One region of the Paenibacillus sp. FSL K6-2524 genome, then DNA from elsewhere that is predicted to be linked to it. Evidence: riboswitches for the same ligand, from Rfam matches in the RefSeq annotation. Region 1 holds a riboswitch; each other region holds the start of a gene.

The links. A riboswitch is a leader RNA that binds a small molecule or an ion and turns the genes downstream of it on or off. The one in region 1 is predicted to bind cyclic di-GMP.
Region 2: linked by a shared signal. The riboswitch ahead of NST85_RS27725 (MucBP domain-containing protein) and the one ahead of NST85_RS00295 (methyl-accepting chemotaxis protein) in region 1 are both predicted to bind cyclic di-GMP.
Region 3: linked by a shared signal. The riboswitch ahead of NST85_RS04945 (helix-turn-helix transcriptional regulator) and the one ahead of NST85_RS00295 (methyl-accepting chemotaxis protein) in region 1 are both predicted to bind cyclic di-GMP.
Region 4: linked by a shared signal. The riboswitch ahead of NST85_RS28185 (NPCBM/NEW2 domain-containing protein) and the one ahead of NST85_RS00295 (methyl-accepting chemotaxis protein) in region 1 are both predicted to bind cyclic di-GMP.

Annotation. Positions count from the first base shown of each region.
Region 1 covers NZ_JBBOSP010000001.1:59,822-64,041, forward strand. The annotation lists gene spoIIE (stage II sporulation protein E) at 1-1,324, shown strand, start outside; cyclic di-GMP riboswitch class I at 1,470-1,561, shown strand; gene NST85_RS00295 (methyl-accepting chemotaxis protein) at 1,733-3,496, shown strand; gene NST85_RS00300 (non-ribosomal peptide synthetase family protein) at 3,529-4,220, shown strand, end outside.
Region 2 covers NZ_JBBOSP010000001.1:5,963,631-5,967,850, forward strand. The annotation lists gene NST85_RS27725 (MucBP domain-containing protein) at 1-1,557, opposite strand, end outside; cyclic di-GMP riboswitch class I at 1,626-1,712, opposite strand; gene NST85_RS27730 (glycoside hydrolase family 31 protein) at 2,110-4,220, opposite strand, start outside.
Region 3 covers NZ_JBBOSP010000001.1:1,116,261-1,120,480, forward strand. The annotation lists gene NST85_RS04930 (ArsR/SmtB family transcription factor) at 1-339, shown strand, start outside; gene NST85_RS04935 (hypothetical protein) at 336-551, shown strand; gene NST85_RS04940 (GNAT family N-acetyltransferase) at 575-967, shown strand; cyclic di-GMP riboswitch class I at 1,899-1,985, shown strand; gene NST85_RS04945 (helix-turn-helix transcriptional regulator) at 1,966-2,745, shown strand; gene NST85_RS04950 (hypothetical protein) at 3,115-3,576, shown strand; gene NST85_RS04955 (helix-turn-helix domain-containing protein) at 3,845-4,195, shown strand.
Region 4 covers NZ_JBBOSP010000001.1:6,066,811-6,071,030, reverse strand. The annotation lists gene NST85_RS28200 (MalY/PatB family protein) at 1-165, opposite strand, end outside; gene NST85_RS28195 (YdeI/OmpD-associated family protein) at 388-1,059, shown strand; gene NST85_RS28190 (hypothetical protein) at 1,078-1,446, opposite strand; cyclic di-GMP riboswitch class I at 1,722-1,815, shown strand; gene NST85_RS28185 (NPCBM/NEW2 domain-containing protein) at 1,970-4,220, shown strand, end outside.

The sequences.
Region 1 (4,220 bases):
CATGAATTCTGTGACGGAAGAAGTTTGTGGGAACTGCTTTCGCCGCAATTCATGCTGGGACGGTAAGTTCTATCAAACCTATAAATATATGACCGATATGATGACAATGATTGAAGATAAGCCGAATTTGAGCAAGGAGCAGCTCCCTCCAAAGTGGGGCAAAATTTGCTCCAAGACGGAGCAAGTATTAGAAGTGATGAAGCATGAGTACGGCCTCTATCAACATGATATGCATTGGAAACGGCAAATATACGATAGTCGTCAGCTTGTGGCTGAGCAGCTCTCGGGTGTCTCGCAGGTTATGGAAGACCTGGCCAAGGAGATTAAGCGGGAAGGACAAGCGATGTATCGGCAGGAGGAACAGATTAGGGAAGCACTGGAGCAGATGGGTCTATCCATCCAAAGTATCGATATTGTTAATCTGGATCATGGGAACGTAGAGATCGAGATTGTACATGCTTATACTCGTGGGTACGACGAATGCCGGAAGATTATAGCTCCGTTATTGTCGGATATTCTAGTTGAACATATTGCAGTTATCAATGAAACTTCGCTTGGCGGAAGAGAAGGCCTTGCATGTGTTACTTTTGGGTCAGCCAAGACCTATGAGATTACTACCGGGGTGGCGGGTGCAGCTAAAGGTGGCGATTTACTTTCAGGTGATAGCTTTAGTGCCATGGAGCTTGGAAACGGCACCTACGCGGTAGCGATCAGTGATGGTATGGGCAATGGGGAGCGGGCGAGGATGGAGAGCAGTACTGCTCTAAATATTCTCGAACAATTGTTGCAATCCGGTATGGATGAGACCCTGGCCATCAAATCGGTCAATTCTATTCTGATGCTGCGATCACCGGATGAGATTTATGCCACGGTGGACCTGGCATTGATCGATGAATATTCTGCCCGGACTACATTTATGAAGATTGGATCCTCGCCAAGTTTCATCAAGCGTGGGCAAGAGGTGATTCCTGTATCAGCCAGCAATTTACCCATCGGAATTATACAGGAGATTGAGATTGACTTGGTAACCGTACAATTATACCCGGGGGACACACTGATTATGATGACAGACGGAATTTATGATGCTCCAGGTCACGCTGTGAATAAGGAATTGTGGATCAAACGATTGATCCAAGAAATTCAAGAGGAAGAGCCCCAGGAGATGGCTGACCGCCTGCTAGATTCAGTCATTCGATATCAGCAAAATCTCATTCTAGACGATATGACCGTTGTGGTAGTGAAGGTTGATCACTTACGCCCGCAATGGGCAACGCTCAATATACCAGGTATCAGTAGATTAGAACGACCTCGTACCGTGAGTTAGATTGATTCTTTGTGCTGACCCACCGAGTTAAATCCATAAAATTCCTTTAGTATATTTTTTAAATATGGAATAGTTTAGGGGAATGAAGTAAAATAGAACTATCTTTGTTTTTGTAACTATTTTTTTCAATCTATTCTCAAATAATTAAATATTTCGGCAAAACTACTGAAAAGTAGTGACGCAAAGCTATAGGGACTTCCTTCCTACCTTGGTGGGAGATGTCAGCCAGTTGCACAAAAATTGGTGATCTATGGTGTTTTTTTGCTATGGGTCATTTTTTTTGTTCTCGGAATATTAGAAGTTTAGACATTGAAGGGGGAATAGGTATGGTGATGAAGGTTTAGCCATCAAGACCTACATAATAGATTCAAATAGATTCATACTAAGATACGAATGAGGAGACATAAAATGAAGTTACATAATGTATTCAAGATTGTGACTAACAGAAGTATTGTTTTTAAGAACATGCTACTGGCTAGTCTTTCTGTTGTTTTAACGGGAGCTATTTTAATTACAGCTAGTTATTATATTCAAGGCGAGGTTCTTACCAATCAACTGGAATCTGATTCACAGCTAGTCATGGAGGCTTGGAAGAACAAAATCACCCCCGCAGAAGCGGCCGAAGCTATGGCTAGTACGGACAGAAATTCAGCTATCCAGAAGAAAGTAACTGAAATATTTGATGAATTGTCAGCGACACATCCTAATGTTGCCCAAGGATATATCTTTGGCTCAGAGATTGTAGAAGGCAACAAGACGTTGATGATTGCTTTCCCAACAGCCATTCTGGATATGTTTGCTGGAGAAGACTTGAATTTGGGTGATAATCTGGGACAAGTAGATTTTCATATTGAAGGAGTAAAGGAACTACTTAAGACCAAAGAGATTACTTTTACTAAACCTTATAAGGATGATTATGGAACCTGGCTAACCGTGTTCTATCCTTTTCAGGATGAGCAGGGCAAGGTGTTTGCATATATGGGGATGGATATTGACGCTAGTTTGATCTTGAAAGGTAAGCAGGATTTGTTGAAATATACTACAATTGCACTGATTATAACCATTATCTTAATTTTGATATTCCAGTTCTGGACTACCAGACGTACATTCGCTCCAGTTAAGGATTTAATGCAAGCTCTGGATAAACTTAGCCAGGGTGATTTTAGCGTGCAGTTAAAGACAAGTCAGGATGAGCTTGGTCAGGTAAATGCGAAGTTTAACTCAACCGTAGCCAATATTAATACTTTAGTAACAACGATAAAGTCGGTTTCCATTCAATCTGCAGAACAGTCTAAAGTGCTATCGACAACAATGGAAGAAAATCATGGGCACTCTTTGGCTATTACCGAAAATATTGAGGAGATCTCTGAGAAGGTATCGCAGCAAAGCAAATCCATCTCGGAAGGGGTAACCTCACTTGAGGAAATCACTTCAGGGGTCAATACGATCGCTGGAAGCACTTCCTCCGTATCCGAAGCTTCTCTGCAAATGAGAGATCAATCGGAGCAAGGTAATGACAATGTCGTAAAAGTAATGAACCAGATGAACTCTATTCATCAATCTGTAATGGATTCCGTCGTTTCCATTGAACGTTTACAAGAACGTTCTGGTGAGATTGAGGAAATTGTGCAGGTAATTACAGATATCGCTACGCAAACCCACCTATTATCGCTTAATGCCAGCATTGAAGCGGCTAGAGCAGGTGAAGACGGACGAGGTTTTGCAGTTGTTGCTAATGAAGTGAAGAAGCTTGCGGAACAGTCTGGTAACTCAGCTAAGAAGATTACAGATTTAGTTCATTACATTCAGCAGGAAACCCTGACAGCCGTTAAATCAATCAATGAAGGTGAGCAGAATGTTAAGGTCGGCATCAACATTGTACAACAGACGGGTGAATTGTTTGGTGGAATTCTGATGGCTACAGATGCGGTGACGAGTCAAATTCAGGAGGTATCTGCGGCAACGGAAGAGATGGTTGCAGAGACGGAGCAAATTACAGCAGCGATCAAACAACTTGCCCAATTGGCAGAGAGAAATGCGGCTGTATCCGATGAAATCAAGACACGAGCTTTAGAGCAGCGTTCTTCATCCAATAAAATTGTAGATTCTGCACAGCAAATGAATCAAATTTCAGAGAAGCTGGAGAGTCTTGTTGCCGGACTGAAATTATAGATCAGCATAGATGAGCTAAGGAGCAAATACCGATGAATACCCTACTGTTATCAGAAAAGACCAAAGAGTATTGGATCAATGAGTTCAAACCACCTTTGTCAGGATGGAATATGTTCACTGATTATCCCAAACATCTATCCGTTACAGAGATTAAGCGAACGACTTTTATACTGGATGTTAGCAGAGATCAAATGGGTCATTTTGAGGGACATTTCGATTTGCAGACATGGATGTTAACCTGCTATGTTATATTCCTTTATAGAATGAGTGGAGAAGAAGACCAGATTGTTGGAGTAAAAAGAAGTAACGGAGAATTGATGCCAGTACGGATGGTTATTAACGGGAACATTTCCTTTAGAAAGCTGTACCAGCAGCTATCCGCTAAGCTCAAAGTAGAACATTCTACTCCTCTATCCCTAAGTGAAATTGAGCACATTATAGGACATTCTCCAATTATAGAGACCCTATATGGAGTAGACAGAACCTACGCACCTAGTTGCTTAAACTGGTATGTGAACAAAGGAGATGGTCAATGGACGATTGATATCTCCTATCATCAAAATTTATTCAAAGAGAGTACGATTCGTAAGTTCGCAGGTCATTATCAATGTATTGTTCAAACCTCGCTGGTCGATGACAGCATTGCTATAGCAAGCATTCCTATTCTTACGGAAGAAGATAAGGATGCGTATGACAAACTTAATGATACGTCTACAGTATTGCC
Region 2 (4,220 bases), 5.9 Mb from region 1:
CTGTTCAAGTACGTTGTCGCCAGCCTTATATACAACTTTGAGTGTATAAGGGACTTTAGGGGCTTTCACATATCCAAACCAGATGGTTGGAGAAGGCGCCTTAGTAGTCAGCTGCACACTTGTTGGACTTGTACCAACATTGAGCTGATACCCATCAACAGCTTTTGCCGTTACATCATAGTCCTTGTTGATATCAAGCGCTGGTTTTCCATTTACAATAAACGGTTCGTTGTATAGCTGTTCTGCTAACTCAGGTTTCTCTACAACGACTCCGTCTGCATTGATTGGTAGACCGTCCGCATTGACGCTATATCCTCTGACGGTAATGGAACCTTTACCGAAGCTCACTTCAGGTACTATGAAGTTCTTCGATGTGGATTTACCATTGACGTCGGTATAGCTCATTGTCGTTACTTTATTGGTCGGATACAACACATTAGGATCTGCATCATTATCCATTTTAACGATGTAGCTCATTGTTGCAGGGGAACCCTCAACAATGTTACCAATTTCCCACGTTATCGTCTCTGACTTGCTATCCCAAGAAGTTGTTCCTTGCGATACCGTAGGACCATCGATCTTATCGAACTTAGCTCCCATCGGATCGATAACTCTTGCGTTTTGTGCTGCATACGAAATCTTGCTAGACAATTCTGTAAAAACTTTGTTCAGTTCAGAACTGCTAGATTCGTAATAGCCCTTATTTTGGGTGTTATTCAGTACATACTTTGCATTGGCACTGTCCCCAACTTCAAGCCCTATGGAATAAATACCAATGCCACCATCTTTGGCTAGCTTAGCCTCTGAGATAGTGCCAATACCATTGTTTTTTACGTCAAATCCATTTACTTTATAAGTTTCCTTGCCTATTCCGAAAAAGCCCTCAGATAACGCATAATCATCACCTGAACCGAGTTGTTTACTGTAATCAAAATCTGAAAGAGCAAATTTAAATTTGTTATCTGGCCAATTATAAGCTGTCGCTTTACCCGCCTTATAACTATACGTCGGTTCTCCATCACTTAAGAGGACAATGACCTTATTCTGTGCTTGGCTTCCATTCAATAACGTACGGGCACGATTGATCCCTGCCTGAATATTGGTGCCTCCCGAAGCAGAAATACCATTAATTTTAGTCTTTAGAGACTCTTTTCCTGCTGTTCCTTGAAAATCAGATTCAGTTGTTACTCCCTCGCCAAAGGACACAAAAGCGATTCTTGTCTTCGAATCTTTAATTAACAAATTGTCGACGAATTTCTTCGCAGCCTCTTTAGCTTTGGTCATCCGACTACCGTCCATACTTCCGGATCGGTCCATAACCAATACAACATCCGAAGTGCTCTGAATATTCTTGCCCTCAACTGTCAACGTTACTTTCCATTGACCCTGTGTCCCTGTAGGTTCAGCCGTCTTTGTCAGATTAACCGCTCCCGGATTGGGCCAGATTAATTCATTCGATGCTGCCGCTGAACTTACGGGCAGGGTACCTGGTATAAATCCTGCGAACACTGACACTATAAACAGCCACGTTACTACAAGTTTCAAACCCCGTTTCATATCTTCCTCCTTAGTTTATGGATTTAGCTCCCCGGAACGCAAAAAAGTCCGGCTGCATTAACGATGTTAATTGCAGCCGGACGATCATGAGTCAAAGACTGTTAGATTCCGAGGCTTTGCGAGCTAATCTTTCGATTAGTGTGCCAAAATATATAATTGTCGTTAGCGCAGTCATACTTTCGTGATATTGATCATATTAATCTGTCTTAATCCAGTATAAGGGAACTATCACAGGACAAATATATCTTACACCCCTAAAATTGTCAATTGCTCTATTAAAGTGAATATTTTCACAAATAGTTTCATATTTTCACGTTTTCATTCAATTTTATTAGCCCTTTCTATAGCCTTCATGGAAGAATTCTATTGATGTCGACTGTTGTATTAATGTGCCAGAATAAAAGTTTGATTTTTCGACAAATTCCCAACACCTAAAAGTTGATTCCAATTCCCTAATCATATTCTTATCCTCTCCGACTTAAAGGTTCATAACAAATAAAAAAAACAGACAAAGGGACGCTTTTGAGCTAGGCTTTTGTCTGCTATTTTTGCTTATTTTACACTTATGTTCTTCGAGAATCCTGCCTCAATCTTCACGTACGTTACATCACCATACTGATCTGTTCCGTGTGCCCAACCTTCACCGGCTTGGTTCGTAAGAGCTGCCACATCTTTAACTTCAGATAATGCGGACCCGCCTGAAGTCATGCTCCCTCCAGCAAGACCATGAAACTTAACCAGATAATATCCCAGGTCTGGAGTGAACGTCCCCACTTTATTTGCGGTTGTGAAGACAAGCTCACCTGCTTTCGCCTGCGTTGAGAGTTGCTGTCTGAAGTATTGACCTGTTTCATAACTATAGGTATCGCCGTCATCATCGTAATAGATAAATGATGTCTCAGATGTATCCGGAAATACATCTACGGTTAGAATATCAACCTTCTTCTCACCAATGTAATTCATTACGGGCTGGGTCGGAATGATTGCCCCACGCTTAATGAACAGCGGGATATCGGACCAATTTGTCAGATCAACCTGGTGAGTGATTGTTTGCCCGCCTTGATACTCCGTGCCGTCCATATAATTAATCCACTGCCCTTGAGGTAAGTAGATCGACTTTACAGCTTCATCCTGACTCACCACCGGAGAGACCAACAGCCAATCTCCAAACATCCAGGAATCGACATCATTCTCAACCTGCGGGTCTTGCGGATAATCGAACACTAACGGTCTTACTAGTCCAATTCCTGTTTCATAAGTCATCCGTTCATAAGAATAAATATAAGGAATAAGTTGATACCTTAACTCGATGGCCGCCTTCGCCGCCGCTTCCGCCGTATCTCCGAAGTACCAGGGTTGACGCTGCATATCCTGTTGGCCATGAACCCTGAATATAGGAGTAAAAGCACTAAACTGCATCCAACGTGCATAGTTGTCAGGTTCCGGATTACTTTGGAAACCACCTGTATCCATTCCCCATTTGAATTGACCCACGTTAATCGAGGTTAACATACGCTCCCGTTGATTCGCCATCGTGTCAAAACCCGAAGTGATATCACCCGACCATAACCCATAGGCATATTTCTGTGCGCCAAGATAATAATTCCGATTAATCGACCAGACTCTTTTGTCGGAATATTCCCTTTGTCCCTCGTAGAGTGCCTTCTGCATATTGATGAACTGCATTGTCGTATAACCTTCATCCGCTTCGTCATTCCAATAACCGATGATTCCTGTATCAAAGGCTTGCTTCGTATGCTCAAAATACCACTTACGAACCTCTTCTTTATCAAAATTGAGATCGTTTACTGCCTGATGCGAGAAATAGTCTAAATAATTCTTTTTGCCGGGCCACCAGAAGTCATGTTCGGATGCATATTTGCCTTGCTCTGTATTTACATGTAGGCGTGGTTTAAAAATACCGGTCAACTTAATTCCCAGGTCATCCATGGTTTGTTTAAGTTCTCCCGATGATCCACTTGGAAACTTCACTTCATTCCAGCGAAACTCACCATATTGATCTTCACTCCAAGCCTTCCAATCAAAGTCGAGTGTGAAGCTATCGATGGGAATCTGTTTCTTACGGTAGGTGGACACTTCCTGTAGAAGCTCTTGCTCATCAATCCCCCACTCACTGTTCATAAAACCCATTGCCCATTTCGGAAATAATGGAGGTGTTCCGCTAATATCTGCTACCGTACTCATCATTGCCGCAGGAGTACCTATGAGGACGTAATAGTGCACACCTTTCCTTGAAGTATTCCTGAACGAGATAATACCCTCATCATTATTGTACCTAGCATCTATAGTATCTACTAACAGACCATATCCTGCGCTGCTCCATACTAGCGGTGCTCCGGGATGACCTTGCTGTCCGCCTCGGACAATCATTGTATCTCCTAACAATATCCCATCCGCCGAACCCTCGGATGCGTTATAACCACCAATTCCATATAAACGATCATTCTGATCATGGGTAAATTCGACTTCATCTACTATGGATTCTAACAAGTCGGGATGTTCAAGCAAAAGCTTTTTCTTTGCATCATAAAAGGTAAGACTTCGTTTCACTGTATCGATCTTTACTTCCATTTGTTCCGTTGAAATGATAATAGAATTACTACTGGTGTCGATTGTTGCTCCAACGGGTGTGAACTGTCGAT
Region 3 (4,220 bases), 1.1 Mb from region 1:
CAATACAGAGTAAATGTTTTTAAGATTATGGCTCATCCGATGCGATTGCAGATTTTGGAGTTACTTTGTGAAGGACCGAAAGGTGTCAATGAGCTTCAATCGCGTTTACAAAGTCAAGGTTCAACAGTATCCCAACATTTAGGTGTTTTAAAAGCAAAGCATCTCGTAATAGGAATGAAGGCTGGAACTCGCGTCGTTTATTCAGTGCAAGATCCTCTTTTATGTGATCTGCTTTTCATGACCAAAAACATGTTTAATAACCAGTTAATGAGCGTGATTAACACACTCGATACCAGGATTCATGAACAGCAAGGTTCAGATCGGAAGTGTATGAAATGAGTCAAATTCATATTCAGCAAAAGGGAGAGGGGTTCTCGATCATTCTTTTGAAGCAAACGACCGGCATTCGTCATGAATTGGGATCTTGTACAGGTTATTGCGAGAGCGTCGTATTTGCTTTGGAAAAGGCGAAACAACTACACATTCCAAAACGAAACATTTTGTATCAGGGGAGAAGAATTGGTTTTTTTGCATATAGTGATCCACTTTAAGATGAAACAAGGAGCTGTTTGATATGGTTGTTCGTACGTTTCAACTACAGGATTATATGGAAGTTTCGACCTTGCTTGAAAACAACCTTTCGGCCGTCTTCTTGGAAAAAACGATAACCGTCTTCGCTAAACAACTTTATTGGGATAGCGATTTGATCGTGGTTGAGCAGAAGAATAACCGAATAATTGGAGTCATTATCGGGAACATTCGGGATCAGCAAGGACTACTTTACCGAATTACAGTCGAAGGGAATGACCAAAACTCCGAAATTGAAAGAGCACTCGTCGATTCCCTTGTTCGTCGTTTCCAAAAACTCAAAGCCCGAAGTATTTCCATATTGTTGGATAATGATACACTTCAGAAACCATTGTTCCTTTCTCTTGGATATACTGAAGCTGATTTTATTACACAATGAGGATGACTCAGACCGTACATGTAAGCGAGAGGAGAAGACAATGAACAATTTAAAGAATAAAGTTTTTTGTTTGACTTGTCAGAAGGTCACGTGTATCTCAAAGGCTATTCATATTCTTTCGACAAAAACGGTTTCTGGACAATATCGGAAATCAAACGGTTGCCATGATTGTCGGGCGGATAATAAAAAAGTGTTCCAACAATCGTATCCTTTATTTCAGCAAACAAGGTTGTGATGTCCTTTTGATCTTCAGCTTTATTATAACCGCTATTGTACTGGGAATTATGGTGTATCTATTTATCAAATTGCAGTCAAACCGATGGTATTAATCAATCTTCTCTGGAGGTGTCAGTATGTTGCTCGTTTATATCGCGGTTTTTGGAGTAGCCGCATTTATTATATGGATCACCATCTGGGCAACAAGTAAAGCGTACTCTAAAAAATGGGATCGACCAGATGATGAATAGTTATCCATTCATGTGAAAGATGGGAGATGCAATGTGAAGCGGTTGGGTGGGGTTGCCTTGTCCAGTAACATAAGGAATTCGAATGACTACTCTGAGTAAAGTGGTGAAATGCACCTTCGAATAATTTTTTAATTTAGAGGGGGGGGGGCGATTTTGAATTCCAATGTATTTGGACTTTTGATGATTAGTGTCATTTATATTAGTTTAATCATCTGTTCTTTTGTTATTTTAAAGACAAATAAGACTCATTCTAAGAAGCGAAAAGAAGAAGACTCCGATAAATGAAAGTTTTGTATCTAAATAAAAATACTCTGATCGCGCGATTTAAGAAATATCGCGTCGTGAACGTGAAGAGTAGATATTTCCACCTTGATTGAGAAAGTGGGAAAGGGCGATTATGTGCTGTCAACCAAATGAAATCGTTCCTAAGTTTAAATCGGATTTTCGGTTGAACGGCAACTCAATATGGAAAACGGCAAAACTGTCGAAAGGCAGTGACGCAAAGCCACGGATCTTCTCACTGTTCAAGTGATGACCGCCGGGTTACCCAATTTGCCAAACACGGCCTATGGGGTCGTGTTTTTGTTTTTTGCAGAATTGGAGGGGAATAAGATATCCGAAGCAGAATATCATTCGAAATTGCCTATGATGGCTGGTAAAGGGAATATTAGAGTTGTGCTAGTGGATAGCGACCAGGAATGGTGCCGCCGCTTTGCAGGATTGCTCAAAAAAGCGATGGATATTCATCTCATTAACATCTCCGTCACAAAAGAAGAGGCGGTACGAGCTGGTTTACAGCTGGATGTGGATGTTGTTGTGGTGAATGCATCGCTCCAGCCGTCGAGGCGGGATGGGCTAGAAGCTATAAAGGACATTCTCGCAAAAAAAGATATTCCCATTATTGCCACGGCCTTGAGTACAGATCCTGAAGTGATCGTCGAGGCAATTACAGTCGGGGCGGTAAACTTTATAAGCAATGCCGATATGCGAGACATCGTCATCGCAATTCGGGAAGCGTATCACCGCAGTTCATCCTTACACCCGAAAGCATCGGAGGTACTGCGCGAGGAACTCACCCGGTTGAAGCATCAAGAACTTCGTTGTAAGTTGACCATGACTGAAATAGAAGTGCTTCAATTAATCAGTTTAGGCCATTCCCAGCCTAAGTTAATTCAGTTGATGGGTATTTCATCAAATACGATGAAGACCCACGTTCGTCATATAAGGATAAAGCTCGGTACAAAATCGATCAAAGAAGCAGCAGATAAGGCAATACGGCTTGGTCTAATGGGTTTTACGGACAATAAATAACACGAAGCTCATATAGGAGACAAAATGCGATTCAATTCGACAAAAATAGCATATCTAAGGGTGATTAATAAATCACCCTGCCGAATGTCATCGGAAATGGGTACAATGAGGGATAAGGTGGGGTAGGAGTAGTGAAAAATTGCCCACTATGAATAGGAGGGATTTGTGGCGAAGCAACTAAAGGATGGTGCAATGGACAAGTAGCGTCTGTCGTGTTACGAAGGGGACAAACTTAACGTAGTTCTTTTTTCTCATTCACCGTTGGGTTGTCCCTGAAATGATGGATGAAAGGATGATCGACATGTGTCGAAAAGAAACGGAGTGTGAATTATGTCTGATTAGCCGGATAGGGAATTGGGGGAATGACATATGTTGCCAACCGAACAGATAACCCCTTACGAAAAAGTTGAGACTTGGTTAATGGCTTATGTGGATTGGAAAGCACAGTTGGAGTACGTTCAAACAGAGCTCGAGTATATTCCGGGCTTGACCAAAGCATTGCATGAAGTTGCGATCCATGGTTACGGTCATCCCAACGACGCGTTACTTCGGACAGTCATTCACCGGTTGGAAATCACCGAGCATGAAATACCGTTTCTTAAATCTAGAATCGGATTGATCGAATACGCTTTCTCGGCTCTCACCCCAGAGGAAAGACGATTCGTTCAACTGCGATATCAAGATCAACTGGCGTTTTCAACCGCCATGGATCGTTTAGGATTATCGCGCCGTGCATTTTTCTATCATCGGAAGCGAATATTGCAAAAGATATACCGCAAAATTAAAAACCGTGCAGCATTATTGGATTATGACCCGTTTAATGAAAAGTAAAGGATCGGATTCCAAAAGAAGATGCCACTGCGCATCTTCTTTTGGTGAACAGAAAAAAAATGAAAATGCAAGATATAACCCCAACCTCTATTATAAGGGCCTCCTCAGCTGTAGGTCTAATCTTTCTGAGTTCGTTTTTTTCTAACTCCAGTAGAACCAAGTAGATGAATTCATTATAACAGACACTATTGGTTTTATAAATAGGGAACTTATCGTGTGTTCATTTGTGAAAATCCACCTTATAAGCTGAAAGCATAAGGTGGTGGTCATGTTGTTATCAATACGGGAAGTTTTTGGTCAACGTATTCGCGCATTACGGGAGAAACTGGGGTTGACGCAGGAGCAGCTTGCCGAAAGAGCGGATCTGCATCCCAATTATATCGGACAAATCGAACGCGGGTTGAAAAATGTATCCTTAGAAAATATACAAAAGATCGCCAATGGCTTGAGGATCGAATTGCATCAATTGTTTTCATTTGACCAATCGCCTCGCTTACAGCCGTTGGAGCAGTTAAACCAATTATTAAAGTTCTGTCCAGAGGATGAAGTGGCTTTCTTACTCCAACATATAGAGCACTTGTTGAAGTGGCGCAAGCCGAAGGATAAGGAATCCGATTAGAAATTCTTTTTCAAAACAACTTTGT
Region 4 (4,220 bases), 6.0 Mb from region 1:
TAAAGCATCAATGACAGGCTGAGGAGCACGAAAGTCCATATCGGCAACCCACAGTGGTAATATTCCGTCTGCATCAAAACCCAGTCTTTTTGTAAGAACCGTCCGATCCCATTTTAATGAGTTGGTGTTCTCTCTAGCTATAACATGGTCAAAATTATATTTCATAATAACCCTCCGAGTAAGTTGATTACGTCATAAACTTCATACTGTTACTCAGTATAACTTATTATGGACAAACACAAAAACATGAAATGTAATTACAGACTAATGGGCCAATCTATGGTGATAAGGGTTCTTGATTCTTTATATAGTTTGATTTTTTTGGGATATAATTAGTATGAATTAATAAGAAAAGAACATCGGAATACCTATAGGAGGCGAAGCGTAATGGCTAAATCGATCGTAGAAAAGTTGAATTTACATAAGTACGACCAAGTAGCGGTATTGAATCAACCTGAAGGAAGCGGTTATTTGGTCGAATTGGCAGACTATGATACAACGCTCAAGGAGCATGGGTATGATCTGATTTTTGCCTTTGTGTTAGATCTGGAGTCTTTAAAGGAACTGGTTGATCGCGTGATTGAACATCAGCACCTCAACAAGAATGGCTATCTCTTTGCGGCATACCCTAAAAAGGGAAACAAAGTCTATCCCACGTACATTCATCGGGACGATTTACTGGATGGTATAGGAAGCGATGAGAGTGGATATGTAGGGACAAGTAATATTAAATTTGCACGTATGGTGGGGTTGGATGATGTCTTTACCGTTGTTGGGTTAAAAGAGGACGCTGGAGGTAGAAACCAAACTTCTTCGCAATCAAGTCAACGAGTAGATGATTATATTTCCCTGATTCCAAGTGTGGAGAAGGATTTGGAGGATACGCCTGAGCTGCTTGCGATATATCAATCGCTTACTCCAGGATACCGCAAAGATTGGGCACGGTATGTCTATAGTGCGAAACAAGAAGAAACAAGAGCCAAGCGTAGAGAAGAAATGAAGATGATTCTTCAGGCGGGCTATAAGAGTCGAGAGTTATATCGTAAGGATCAAGCGTAATTTAAATAAGACATCAACTTACTCAGAAATAAACTCATCTATATCGTCTGTTCTAATATCAATATAGTCATCTGAATTATTTGCTTTTACCAAACGAATGTACATAGGTTTTTCATCTATGCTGCCACCACCGATAAGAAGATAATATTTTTCATCAATATCATAGTGCTGAATATATAATCCACTACCAATATCAGTGCTATCGTATATTTTAAAATCTTTCCATGAAAGTTCATTACCCTTTATAGATAATTCTATTACATTTTCTAATGATAAGTTGTCTTTTTCCTTTTTGAAAACTTGCGATTCTTCAGCTTCCTTATTTCCGCATGCTGTCATTGTTATAACCAAAAATAATATAAGAAAAGAACTCACAATCCTTCTCATCTACATGACCTCCTATATTATTATTCTATGCCGTCAATGGGAGTGGCGATAGTTCACCCAAATTATAACATTTTTTTCTTTTCGAAGTTGTAACTATAAACGTGCACTTAATGTCTCCTATATCTAAAGTATCAGTACCTATATCAAAATCTCTTGGAAACCATGAAAATAATGAATGAAAATGCATCAAAATTAATGTAAATTACCTAGTACGATATCATACCAACTGACCATGCGGTGTGATGTTTTGATATGTTACTGTGAGAATGTACTTAAAATTGAATAGGCAAACCTATGGAAATGTAGGGACGCAAAGCTAAAGGGACTAAAGTTAATCAAGTTTAGTGACGATGTCAGCCAGCTGCCAAAGAGTGTAATATTCTTTTTGTTATTTAAAGTTTATTAAAAGTGGAGTTTTCATTTTTAATAGACTTTGTGTGCAATCGGGCTACTCTTAGGGTAGTTTTTTTTGCGCCTTTTTAGGTCATTCGTCATAACTATCGTTCATCAGGAGGAAGAACGTATGAAGAAAATGATTGCAATCGTCACATCTGCAGCGCTGTTAGTTAGTATGTCGAGTGAAGTTGGGTATGCTTTAGCAAGTGAAATACATAACGCTAATGTAACGAAGAATGTGTTAGAGAGTAGGGTTAGTCAATCTAGCTTAGCATCGGTTAAGCCGTTCGATTTGTACGGGAAGGAAATCTTAAATACTTACAACACAGCTTTTAAAATGGATAATGCAAATATTAAATCGATCACGAATAATGGTGGTAACTATTCAGGTTCTCCTATAAACAAGGCGATCGATGGAGATATGAATACGCACTGGGAGACAGGTAAACCGAATACTTCAACGTTTACGAATGAGGTCGTATTTCTTTTAGATGAATCAACTACATTAAATAGAATCGTGTATGCTGCTAGACAATCTAGTGCAAAGGGCAAAGGGTTTGCTGAGGAGTTTGAAATTTATAGCTCTATGACGGACTCAGGCGATGATTACACATTGGTATCGACGGGTGAATATAAAGGTTCAACAGGCGACGTAGTTGAAATTAAATTTGCGCCGGCAACATTTAAGAGAATCAAATTTGTATACAAAAAGGCGAATCAAGAATGGGCAAGTGGGGCTGAGTTTTCTTTCTATAAAGAAGATGCCGTATCAGATCAGATGAAGAACTTATTTACGGATGATACATACAGTCAAGTTAGCGAAGAGTTTAATACATTAGACAAATTAATAGCTTTGGAGAATGAAGTGAAGTCACATCCGCTATACGCTCAATTTCAAGCGGAGATCGAGAATGCAAGAATACTTCTCTCAGGCAATTCAATAGGATCAACTACAGCAAAGGTTTCCACCCTTAAAGGTTATGGCACGGAATATGAAGCAGCTTATAGCGAAGCCTATCGTATGCCGAATTCGAACGTGTCCAAAGTAACGACTAATGGCGGAAGCTACCCGGGAACGAAACCAGAATACATGCTGGATGATCAGCCAAATACACATTGGGAAACGAATAAAAACAATGATGATACCTTCACGAATGAAGTTGTATTTGAATTAACGAATGCTGAAGTGCTGGACAGAGTAGCCTTTCTAGCTAGAGATAATCGGAAGGGATTCCCGGAGGCATTCGAGATCTATGCATCCGAGACGAGTAAAGGAGATACGTTCCAACTTGTTTCTAGCGGAACTGCAGTTAGTACAAATGATTTTCTGCAATTTAAGTTTGAGCCAACGAAGTTTAAGCGAATTAAGTTTAAGTTCACAAAAGCTAATATTAACAGACCGTTTGTGGCTGAATTTAGATTTTACAAGCAAGATCAAGTGAGTGATACGGTAAGTGACCTATTTACTGATGGAACGATGAGTTCGGTAGTTCCCGAATACAATAGTGTTGCAAAAATCAATGAGCTAGAGAAAGTAGCCTTAGCACACCCATTATATCCTCAGCTCAAAGATCAACTGGATTTGGCGATGAAGATCGTAAATGGTGAGGTACAAACCGAAGGTATGATCATTACAGCTGAACAACATGGCGATATGAAGAAGCATGCGCAGCAAAATCTTAGATTTAATATGGGCACAAATAACCAGCCTACTGGACTTGTGGCAATGCCCGGCGATACGATCAACGTCTATGTGGATGTCGATTCTACCGCTAAAGTACCTTCGTTAATCTTTTCGCAGCAAGAAGGTTCTTGGAATAGCTGGGCAAGGGGTGTACAATTGCGTGCTGGGAAAAATACGATCGTGGTGCCTGAATCTACTACCAACAATGCATATGCCCATGATGTAACGAAAGGTGGACCTGTTTATATCGTTAATCCTTATACGCCGGAAGAGCAAGGCAAAGCGCCTCTCCTTCGATTTGAAGGTGTAGAACGATTCCCGATGATGACAAAGGATACCGATCCAGCCGAATTTAAAACTTTCTTAACCGCGTATAAACAAAGATTAGACGCAGACAAAGCAGCACATCCGAACGTTAGTGACCGTGAAATGATTGATGTCGTCGAAATGGTGAGTGAGCGTATTATTTTCACGGGTACGGCTACCTTGGCCCACAATGAGTTTATAACGAAAGATCTAAATCCCATGGCTACTTTAACGGGTTATGATGTATGGATCAATAGATTATTTGATTACTTTGGCCTTGATGGTCGTAGTGAGAACCATGATGCCAAGCTTATTCGGGAGAATATTAGATTAATGCAGCCGTATGGTGCGATGTATGCAGCAGGTGACCATACCGGCATTCAAAGTG